2 linked regions of the Flavisolibacter tropicus genome follow. The main gene of each other region encodes a partner of the protein of the gene in region 2 in a complex. Links are inferred from orthologs where the notes say so. Each region holds a gene or a part of one and is shown on either strand. Other genes may lie near its edges.

Region 1 (3,969 bases), 290 kb from region 2 along the record:
TCTTTAAACGTTGTTTTCCCTCTCACGTCTACTACAAAATCGATTAAATATTTGATCAGCAAATTCTCTACTTTGGCGGGCAAATCAGCCATACGCATGTCGTCATTTACACCCGCCTGCTCCAATAAGAATTGCCATAATCGATTCGGCAAATGGCCAATATTTTGATTGCTCACCTTTTTGCCGGAAGCACTACCTCTTAATTCTTGAAACTTAGACTTTAACGTTTGCTCATTATAGTTAGGCAGCCAATTGATGTGCACTTTAAACTCGTAGTTTTTTTCTTTTAATTCTCTAGCCCCCATGCACTTAAACGTAATACAGATGGCCCACTCAAGCCCCAGTGCGTAATGAGAATGGGGCCTTCTTCTTGAAGTTTCGTCCCCTCTATCTTTACCCTTGCGCTCTCTACACTAACGCCCATCAAACTATTCAAAGGGTGTTTCGGCAAATTAAAAGTAAATAAAGAAGGTACCGGTTCCGCATTAGTATGTCCTAAGTCTAACAGCCATTGAAACATCGCTTGTTTAGGATAACCTCCGCAGGCTATGCACGCATAATCCGCCTTTAAACTTTCACCACTTGCCAGCTTAACCTGAAATTGGTTAAGCCTTGTTTCATTAGCTGAATTAGGAGCAATTAACTCTTTTACATCTGCGTTCATTCTAATTACAACGCCATATCCTCTAGCTTCATTTAAAAGACAATCAATAATGGTTTCAGAAGAATCCGTAATGGGAAACATCCTTCCATCTGGCTCCGCCTTTATCTTTACGCCACGTTCTTCAAACCATTTTATGGTATCCGTTGTATTAAACTGATGGAATGTTTTCTTAACGAAGTTTTGCCCTCTTGGATAGCGTTTACTTAATTCAGTAATATCAAATAAATGGTGCGTTACATTACAACGCCCACCACCTGAAATACGAACTTTTGATAAAAGCTTATTGGTTTTCTCCAATAGAATAACTTCTAAGCTAGGCTGCAAACGGGCTGCATTTATCGCACAAAAAAAGCCAGCCGCCCCACCACCAATAACTACCAAACGTTTTTTACTCATAAAAAAGAAAGCCCTTTCGGGCTTTATTAATACTCGGCAAAGAGATTAGGATTTGCTTTTTCAGCAGCTTCTATGGTGCTATAATTTGAAAGGACATCAGCTTGACCCTTTTTAATACAAACATCATGTTCAAAATGCACAGAGGGCTTACCATCTGCGGTACGTACTGTCCAACCATCGCTATCGGTAAACACATCTTTTTTACCCATATTGATCATGGGCTCAATAGCCAGCACCAGACCTTCTTTTAACACTGGCCCAGTACCTCTTCGTCCATAGTTGGGTACTTGTGGGTCTTCATGAAGGTGACGCCCTAAACCATGTCCTACCAACTCACGCACTACACCATATTTATGCTTCTTTTCCGTATGCTCCTGAATGGCAAAAGATATATCGCCTAGGCGGTTACCAGCTACAGCTTTTTCAATTCCTTTATACAAGGACTCTTTGGTAATCTTTACTAATTGAATCACATCATCGGCAGGCTTACCAATCATAAACGTATAAGCATGATCTCCATGCCATCCGTTTTTAATCACACCTACGTCTACGGAAACAATATCGCCTTCTTTTAACTCTTGTTCATTGGGAAAACCATGTACCACTACATCGTTTACGGAAATACAAGAATTAAATGGGTAACCATTATAATTCAAAAAGGAAGGGATAGCCTTATTATCCCTGATAAACTCACCTATTATTTTATCAATAGCGAGTGTGGTTAAACCAGGTTTCAAGATAATAGCCACTTCAGTCAGTGCTTTACTTACCAGCAAGGCACTTTCCCGCATGAGCTCTATTTCCTGATCATTTTTATAATAAATCATATTGGCTGCAAAAATAAAAACCTGGCAAGTAGTCTCACCAGGTTTTTATGATATTCTAAAAAAATTAAGCTTAGTATGAAGCCTGAGTTACAGTTTGACGTCCTTGAATACGACCGCTCTTCATTAAGCCATCATATTGACGCATCAATAACTGAGTTTCAATTTGCTGTAAAGTGTCAAGGATTACACCTACCATGATCAGCAGTGAAGTTCCGCCAAAAAAGGTAGAGAAACCATGAGTTACACCTAAACGCTGAGCAATACCAGGCAGAATACCAACTAATGCCAATAACAAGGCACCTGGTAAGGTAATGCGATCCATTACCTGGCCGATATAATCAGCTGTAGGCTGACCAGGTTTTACACCTGGAATGAATCCATTGTTCTGCTTCAGGTTATCAGCAATTTGCTTTGGATTAAAGATCAACGCTGTATACAAGAAAGTAAAACCAATTACCACTACGGCGTAAATGACCATGTACCAAACATTGGAATGATCAGTAAATACCGAAGCAATGCCTTGGCCAGTTGCGGTACCTGTAAAGTTGAACAATGTTGGCAGGAACAATACAGCCTGAGCAAAGATGATAGGCATTACACCAGCGCTATTTACTTTGATTGGCAAGAATTGACGTGCACCACCAAATTGACGGTTACCTACAATTTGTTTAGCATAGTTTACAGGGATCTTTCTTGTACCTTGAACCAGCATGATACAACCCATAATGATTGCAAACAGGATAGCTAATTCAATGATGAAGATCAGGATCTGACCAGTACGTACTGACTTATTGGTAAATTCTTGTAAGAACGACTGAGGCAGACGAGCCAAGATACCTACCATGATGATCAGAGATGTACCATTTCCTAAACCTTTGTCAGTGATTTTTTCACCTAACCACATTACGAATAGAGTACCAGCAGTTAGAACAATCACTGTAGAAAGCCAGAAATAATCAGCATATCCTGGAATAATGGCTTGTGATTGAGAAGTTATTTGGCGTAAATATGCCACATATGCAGAAGCTTGAACCAAGGTAACTCCAACTGTTAGGTAACGAGTCCACTGGTTAATTTTCTTGCGACCGCTCTCCCCTTCTTTTTGCATTTTTTGAAACTGAGGAACTAAAACAGTCATCAGCTGCATAAAGATAGATGCAGAGATATAAGGCATGATACCCAATGCAAAAATGGAAGCCTGGGAAAAGGCACCACCAGCAAAAGTATCGATCAAGCCCAAGATACCACCACTTGCAGAGGCACCTAATTGCTGTAATCGAGTTGGATCAATACCGGGCAATACAATATGAGTACCTACTCTGTAGATGAAGATCAATAGAAGTGTAAAAAGGATTTTGCTACGCAGTTCCTCTATACTCCAGATATTCTTTAGTGTTGCAATGAATTTTTTCACGGAAAATTGAAAGGTTTACGGTCCTGAAACAAAAAAAGACGCACTTGTTGCGCGTCTGTGCAATTTAAGGAAAATTAAGCTACAATTTCAACAGAACCACCGGCTCCTTCAATAGCTTCTTTTGCTTTTCCGCTAATTGCGTTCACTTTAAAAGTAACTTTTGATTTCAATTCACCATTACCTAACACTTTCACGCGGTCAGTTTGGCTGATTAAACCATTAGTATACAAGTTTTCTAAAGTAAACTCCGTGATACCATATTTTTCAACAATTTGATCAATTTGACCTAAGTTGAATACTTTGTACTCAATGCGGTTGATGTTCTTAAAGCCACGCTTTGGAACACGACGCTGAATCGGCATCTGACCACCTTCGTGAGCCATTTTACGCTGATAACCGGTACGAGATTGTTGGCCTTTGTTACCTTTTGTTGAAGTTCCACCATGTCCGGAACCTTCACCACGACCTAAACGTTTTTCTTTGTGCACAGCGCCTTTCGCAGGGCGTAAATTGTGTAGTTTCATTGTATTTGATTTTTACTCTACGGGGAATCACCCCTCGCTTTGTTAACAAAAAGTTCGCAAAAATAAAAATGTAAAATGATATAGCCTGAGATTTCAGGCTTTCATTTTACATTTTACAAATATATTATCCATTAACTTCTACAA
Region 2 (6,114 bases):
TCAGTATTGGATGTAACTGTTATTTTGTTTCTATTTGTAATAGTTGAGCCCGAATATAACTCCAGTTTTCCAATTTTTATTTCCCCGGAATTAGTTATTGTGCTGGCCTGTACTGAGAATGTTTGATCAAATTCTAAGATGGCGCCAAAAGTATTCAGCCAATCTGTTGCACTGGTTAGGGCGCAGTTTTGGGCAAGGTGTAAAGTTCCGTAGTTGCGTAATTGAAAACCTACGTTTGGCTTAAATTCGAAATTGAAAAACGAATAGCCATAATTTATGATAGTACCATTTGCGGAGCTGACTATTTGAGGGTGGAAGTTGGCGCCTGCTTTGATAACAATAACAGCATTAGGATTTAATAAATTGACCGGGCCTGTGTAAGTGCCTGAATTGATAAATAAGCTGTCTCCAGGATACAACTCATAATCCGCGGAGCTACCATTATCATAACGGTTTATAGCTGAGCTATTTATGCAAGATAGCAGTAGGGTCACTATTGAAATGCTGCGAAATAAAGATGGTACAGATAGCAGGTTCATGTTCGATGTTTGCAGTTAGAATGGCTTTAACAGATATCGAATTGTTGGTTTGCTAGGCCTTCCATTCGCTGACATCGTAGGGTGGTGGGTGTACTATTTAACTAGGATTAAGCTGCGCTTTTGCTTGTTGGGTTAAACAAAGAGCCTTTATTTGGATGCGGTGTTTCTGAATTTCATTTAGAAAACGTTTCTCTATCATGTCTTTTTGGGTCTCTATGGTTGTTTTGCTGTTTGCTGTGCTTTGTTTTGCATTGGTCTTACAAGAAAAAAGCAGCAGGCTTATCAGCATCGCCAATAGTATAATAATTCCTGCCTGTAATACTATTGAAAGACCCCTAATTAGCTTGTATTCCATTGTGTGTGCAAATTGAATAGGCAAATGTCTTCTTTCTCTTAAGGGAAATTAACTACCAACTGTGCTATTTGAGTAAAGGGCTGTATGAGTTGTAATAAAGAAGGGAAAGTTTATATAAAAAAATAACCGCTCCTGAAAGAAGCGGTTATGGATAAAGTTTATCATTTAGTGTTTAGGCATCCTTACCATGACAGTTTTTGAATTTCTTGCCACTGCCACAAGGACAAGGATCGTTACGGCCAACTTTAGGTCCTACTTTAATAGGCTCATGTTTTACCGCTGTCTCGCCTGAAGGATCAAAATAGTCCTTTTCATTAGCTGCATAATCATCACCAATTGCTTCTACTTCTTCCTTATTAGCGTGCAGGTTGCTCATGTCTGTACGCTGAGGGCGGGCTTCACGTAAGTGTTGCTCTGGATGCTCTTCTTGTACAGGCAGAGAGGCATGGCATAAGAAGGAAACGATCTCCTTATTCACTTCACTGCTCATGTTTTTGAACAGGCTATAGGCTTCAACCTTATAGATAACCAATGGATCTTTTTGCTCCAGGTAGGCTGTTTGAACACTTTGTTTCAAATCATCCATGGCTCTCAGATGCTCTTTCCAGGCATCATCAATAATTGCCAATGTGATGTTGCGTTCCATAGCACTGCAAAGCTCGTCACCATTGGTAGTTACTGTTTTATCCAGGTTGGTCAGCACATTAATGCCTTTACGGCCATCAGTGAACGGAACCACTACATTTTCAATATGTGCACCTTGCGTTTCGCGGATATTCTGGAATACCGGTACCGCTTGTGTTTTAATACTGTCTTTATGGCGCTGGTAGTTTTCAATGGCCTCGGTATATAAACGGTCAGCCAATTGGTTTGGAGCTGTTTTCTTAAAGTCTTCTTCGCTGATCTGCGTGTCTATTGCAAAGTTGATGATGCCGGCCAGTTTGAAGCCTTCATAATCTTCCTGCTCGCGGAAGTTGCTTACCAATTCTTCTGCGGTTACAGAGAATGCATTATCGATATCCAGTGCTAGGCGATCTCCAAACAGGGCGTGGTTACGTCTGTCATAAACCGCATTACGCTGTTTATTCATTACATCGTCATACTCCAGCAAGCGCTTACGGATACCGAAGTTGTTTTCTTCTACTTTCTTCTGCGCTCTTTCAATAGACTTGGTGATCATACTGTGTTGAATCACTTCGCCTTCTTTATAACCAAAGCGGTCCATTAAACCAGCAATACGCTCACTACCAAACATGCGCATCAGATCATCTTCCAATGACACGTAGAATTGTGATGTACCAGGGTCACCCTGACGACCGGCACGACCACGTAACTGACGGTCTACACGGCGGCTTTCATGACGTTCTGTACCAATGATGGCCAAACCACCAGCGTCTTTAACGCCAGGTCCAAGCTTGATATCGGTACCACGACCCGCCATGTTGGTAGCAATGGTAACAGCGCCCGGCATACCTGCTTCTGCAACGATCTGTGCTTCACGAGAGTGCTGTTTGGCGTTCAGTACATTGTGAGGAATCTTCTTCACTTGTAAGGCGCGGCTTAACAACTCACTCACTTCTACTGAAGTAGTACCTACCAGTACTGGACGACCTGCATTGCGCAGCGCCTCAATTTCTTCAATTACCGCTTTGTATTTCTCACGCTTGGTTTTATAAACTAAGTCCTGTTGGTCTTTACGTATAATACCAATGTTAGTTGGAATGGTTACCACATCCAACTTGTAAATACTCCATAATTCCGCAGCTTCTGTTTCGGCTGTACCCGTCATACCGGCCAGCTTGTGATACATACGGAAGAAGTTTTGCAATGTAACGGTGGCATAGGTTTGTGTAGCCGCTTCGATCTTCACACTTTCTTTTGCTTCAATAGCCTGGTGCAGACCATCGCTGTAACGACGTCCTTCCATGATACGGCCCGTTTGCTCGTCTACAATCTTCACTTGTTCATCAATGACAACATACTCTACATCTTTATCAAAAAGCGTATAGGCTTTCAACAATTGTTGTACAGAGTGTATGCGGTCAGCTTTCTGAGAGTATTCATTCAATAAACTCTCTTTTTGCTGAAGCTTTTCTTCTGTAGGAGTTTCACTTCTTTCAATCTCAGTCATCTTCACGCCAATGTCCGGCAGTATAAAGAACTCAGGATCTTCACCGGCACGGGTAATGGTGTGAATACCTTTATCAGTAAGATCAACAGATTTATTCTTTTCATCAATATGGAACAGTAGTTCTTCATCTACTATGCCCATATTGCGTTGTTGATCGGCTAAATAGTAGTTCTCTGCTTTTTGCAGTTTTACGCGGATACCAGGTTCACTCAAGAATTTAATCAATGGACCATACTTCGGTAAACCACGATATGCTCTGTATAATGAAAGGCCTCCGCTCTTTGGTTCGTCATCGCCTGCAGCAATCTTAGCTTTTGCATCATTCAGAAAGCCTCGTACCAAGCGCTCTTGCGCTTCTACCAAGGTCTGAACACGAGGCTTTAAAATATGGTATTGCTGATCATCACCTTTAGGTACCGGACCAGAAATGATCAATGGTGTACGAGCGTCATCAATCAATACGCTATCCACCTCATCGACCATTGCATAATGGTGCTTGCGTTGTACCATTTCTTCTGGTGTATGCACCATGTTATCGCGCAGGTAGTCAAAACCAAACTCATTGTTAGTACCATATGTAAGATCTGCCTGGTAGGCTCTGCGACGCTCTTCACTGTTTGGTTGGTGCTTGTCGATACAATCAACGCGCAAACCTAACCATTCGAAAATAGGACCATTCCACTCAGAGTCACGACGAGCCAGGTAGTCGTTCACTGTAACGATGTGTACACCTTCTCCAGCCAATGCATTTAAGTAGGAGGGAAGAGTAGATACCAGTGTTTTACCTTCACCCGTTGCCATTTCAGAGATCTTACCCTGGTGTAAAACAATACCACCAATCAACTGTACATCGTAGTGTACCATGTTCCAGGTAACCTGACCACCGGCAGCAGTCCAGGTGTTTTGGTAGATGGCTTTATCTCCCTCTATGTGGATATAATTCTTTGTTACACTGAACTCTCTGTCCAGATCAGTTGCAGTAGATATTACCTCGGCGTTTTCTTTAAAACGGCGAGCTGTTTCTTTCACTACGGCAAAAGCTTCAGGTAATATTTCTTTTAAAACTTCTTCGATCTTGGCGTCACGGTCTTTTTTCAGACGGTCTACATCCTGATAGATAGCATCTTTACCCATTAAATCTTCGTAAGGAAGCTCTTCGGCCCGTTTGTTGGTATCTGCTATTTGAGCGTCAATGTCTCTTAAGTGTGTTTGGATACGCTGACGAAATTCAACTGTTTTATTCCGGAGTTCATCGTTACTTAATGAACTGTAAGCCTGGAAGTTTTGGTTGATCTTTGCGACCAGCGGCATAATCGCTTTCACATCTTTTTCGGACTTGCTGCCGCCAAAGATTTTGGAAATAAAACCTATCATAAAGTATAACTATATAATTATTGTAAAGTTTTTACTCGTCAAAAAAAGTGCTAGTTGCATAAACTGGCCAATTTGACAGAGTTGTCAAAGATAGGCCAATTTACCCTTAAGGCAGATAGGTTCTAATGAGTTGAAACTGAACCTATTCAATTTGGCCGGCGTTTAACGTATTTTGATGAATAGATGAATAATAAAAAACTGTTGATGAAGTGTAAGCCAGGACTAGTTTTAGCGTTTTGCCTTTTTGTATTGGGGGCATGTAATGGAGAGGATAAAAAGAGGGCGGTAGCAATGCCTGCCAGTGATCTTTATTTGGATTATAGAGTGTCGGCCGAAGAAGCTGCCGAATATGCAGTAGCGCTTCTTTATTTCCGTGATGGAGGTCCTGATGCTAAGTCCATTGAATTGGAAAGTGGTAGTCGAGTGAGCTTTGACGGGGAGCCATTGGTAGCCGATAGTGCAAAGCTAGCAGGTATTTATTATGAAGCGCAGCGGCCTTTAGCGGGCTTTGCAGGCCCACATAAAATTGTTTATACAAATAAACAAGGAGAAGCTTTTGAGCAGTCTTTTCAATTCACCCCTCTCATATTAGAGAACATCTCTGCCGTATTGTCTCGAAAAGATTTAGTGCTGGAGCTGGGAAAAAGCGCCGGAAAAGGTAAAATTCAGGTACTGGTAACGGACACTTCTTTTAAAACAACTGATATAAACGAGGAGTATACCGCTGAAAATGGACAAATTGTAATTTCTAAAGAAGCCTTAAAAAAAGTGGCCAGTGGCCCAATTACTCTTGAGCTTGTAAAAGAAGAAATACAGCCTTTGCCCAACGGAAAACTGACTTTAAGTTATACGCTGCGGCGGGAGCTGGAACTGAGATAAACTATCTGAACGGAGATTGGAGGAGAATAGAACCAGGGTTTCTAAGATTAAAGTGGATTGACAGGAAAAGTATGGCAGGAGAGTATGATAGCTGACACATTTCAGATGCCGAGAAAGAAATAATGCTCCGGAAACAAGTTTCAAGGCGCCTGTTTAGTGGCGTTTCCTATACCTTTCCTACCTCTTGCTGTCCTCATCGTCGGGACCTCTTCGGGACTCTTTCGAGGCTGGTTCGGTAAAACCACACTTTTAGCGTAGGATTTTCGACGCTGCCCTGAGCCTGGGACTACTCTGAGTACAGCTATTCCACAGCAAGAGGTAGAAAAGCCAGATAAAGCTATTGTGTATCAGCAGGTTATATGATATAGTAAAGCATATTACTAATGGGCTGCAATCTAATGAATCAATTATTAATCCCTTTAATCTGTGGTCCTCTTTTAGCGGGCGTGTTGAGCCTCTGCCTTAGTATCTATATTATATGGTTATTTAGCTTTCTTGTGCTACCTTTGCCGGCCGAAAGAGGAGGGTAGCTATTTTGCCGGTTAGAAAGGTGTGTCGGGCAGCTACACAAACCCTCAAATCAGAAATCATAAATTAGAAATCCCCAATGGCTGGTCAGTTAAAAGAGGTACGTAACCGTATTAAGTCAGTACAAAGTACACAGCAGATCACAAAAGCAATGAAAATGGTGAGTGCCGCCAAGTTGCGCCGTGCTCAGGATGCTATTGTTCAAATGCGTCCTTATGCCAAGAAATTGCAGGAAATGCTAAGCAATATTGTTAGCAACACTGAAGTGGAAGGTGGTAACACACTGGCTGTAGAAAGAGCCGTTGAGC

The links. Proteins that work in one complex are often made in the same cells at the same time.
Region 1: the proteins of secA (region 2) and secY are in contact, whole or in part, in a crystal structure (PDB 3DIN), measured with the Thermotoga maritima proteins. The link is inferred for Flavisolibacter tropicus from one-to-one orthologs. Residues at the interface, in WP_004082002.1 of Thermotoga maritima: Glu261, Ala262, Arg263, Lys300, Ala301, Arg302, Thr303, Ile304, Ile305, Leu323, Tyr324, Asp325, Pro326, Val329, Ser330, Tyr333, Ile336, Lys340, Phe345, Val349, Glu363, Phe364, Tyr374, Ser375, Gly376, Gly377, Glu393, Ile395, Thr482, Ser483; in WP_004081795.1 of Thermotoga maritima: Glu108, Gly109, Glu110, Glu111, Ala236, Glu237, Arg238, Arg239, Ile240, Thr241, Ile242, Gln243, Tyr244, Ala245, Arg246, Arg247, Val248, Thr249, Gly250, Arg251, Arg252, Val253, Tyr254, Gly256, Ala257, Ser258, Thr259, Tyr260, Leu261, Pro262.

What each region holds. Positions count from the first base shown.
Region 1 is NZ_CP011390.1:1,487,884-1,491,852, forward strand. What follows is about bases 1,130-3,969. They hold secY (preprotein translocase subunit SecY), read right to left. Parts: upstream 3,302-3,969; coding sequence 1,958-3,301; downstream 1,130-1,957. Other genes in these bases: map (type I methionyl aminopeptidase), read right to left, coding at 1,130-1,887; rplO (50S ribosomal protein L15), read right to left, coding at 3,376-3,825; rpmD (50S ribosomal protein L30), read right to left, coding at 3,950-3,969. Outside these bases: more of map, read right to left, coding at 1,087-1,129. UniProt on the Escherichia coli protein: The central subunit of the protein translocation channel SecYEG. Consists of two halves formed by TMs 1-5 and 6-10.
Region 2 is NZ_CP011390.1:1,782,049-1,788,162, reverse strand. What follows is about bases 867-4,722. They hold secA (preprotein translocase subunit SecA), read right to left. Parts: upstream 4,400-4,722; coding sequence 1,067-4,399; downstream 867-1,066. Other genes in these bases: SY85_RS07450 (hypothetical protein), read left to right, coding at 4,604-4,722; SY85_RS07460 (hypothetical protein), read right to left, coding at 867-894. Outside these bases: SY85_RS07465 (T9SS type A sorting domain-containing protein), read right to left, coding at 1-539; more of SY85_RS07460, read right to left, coding at 637-866; more of SY85_RS07450, read left to right, coding at 4,723-5,278; atpG (ATP synthase F1 subunit gamma), read left to right, coding at 5,886-6,114. UniProt on the Escherichia coli protein: Required for protein export, interacts with the SecYEG preprotein conducting channel.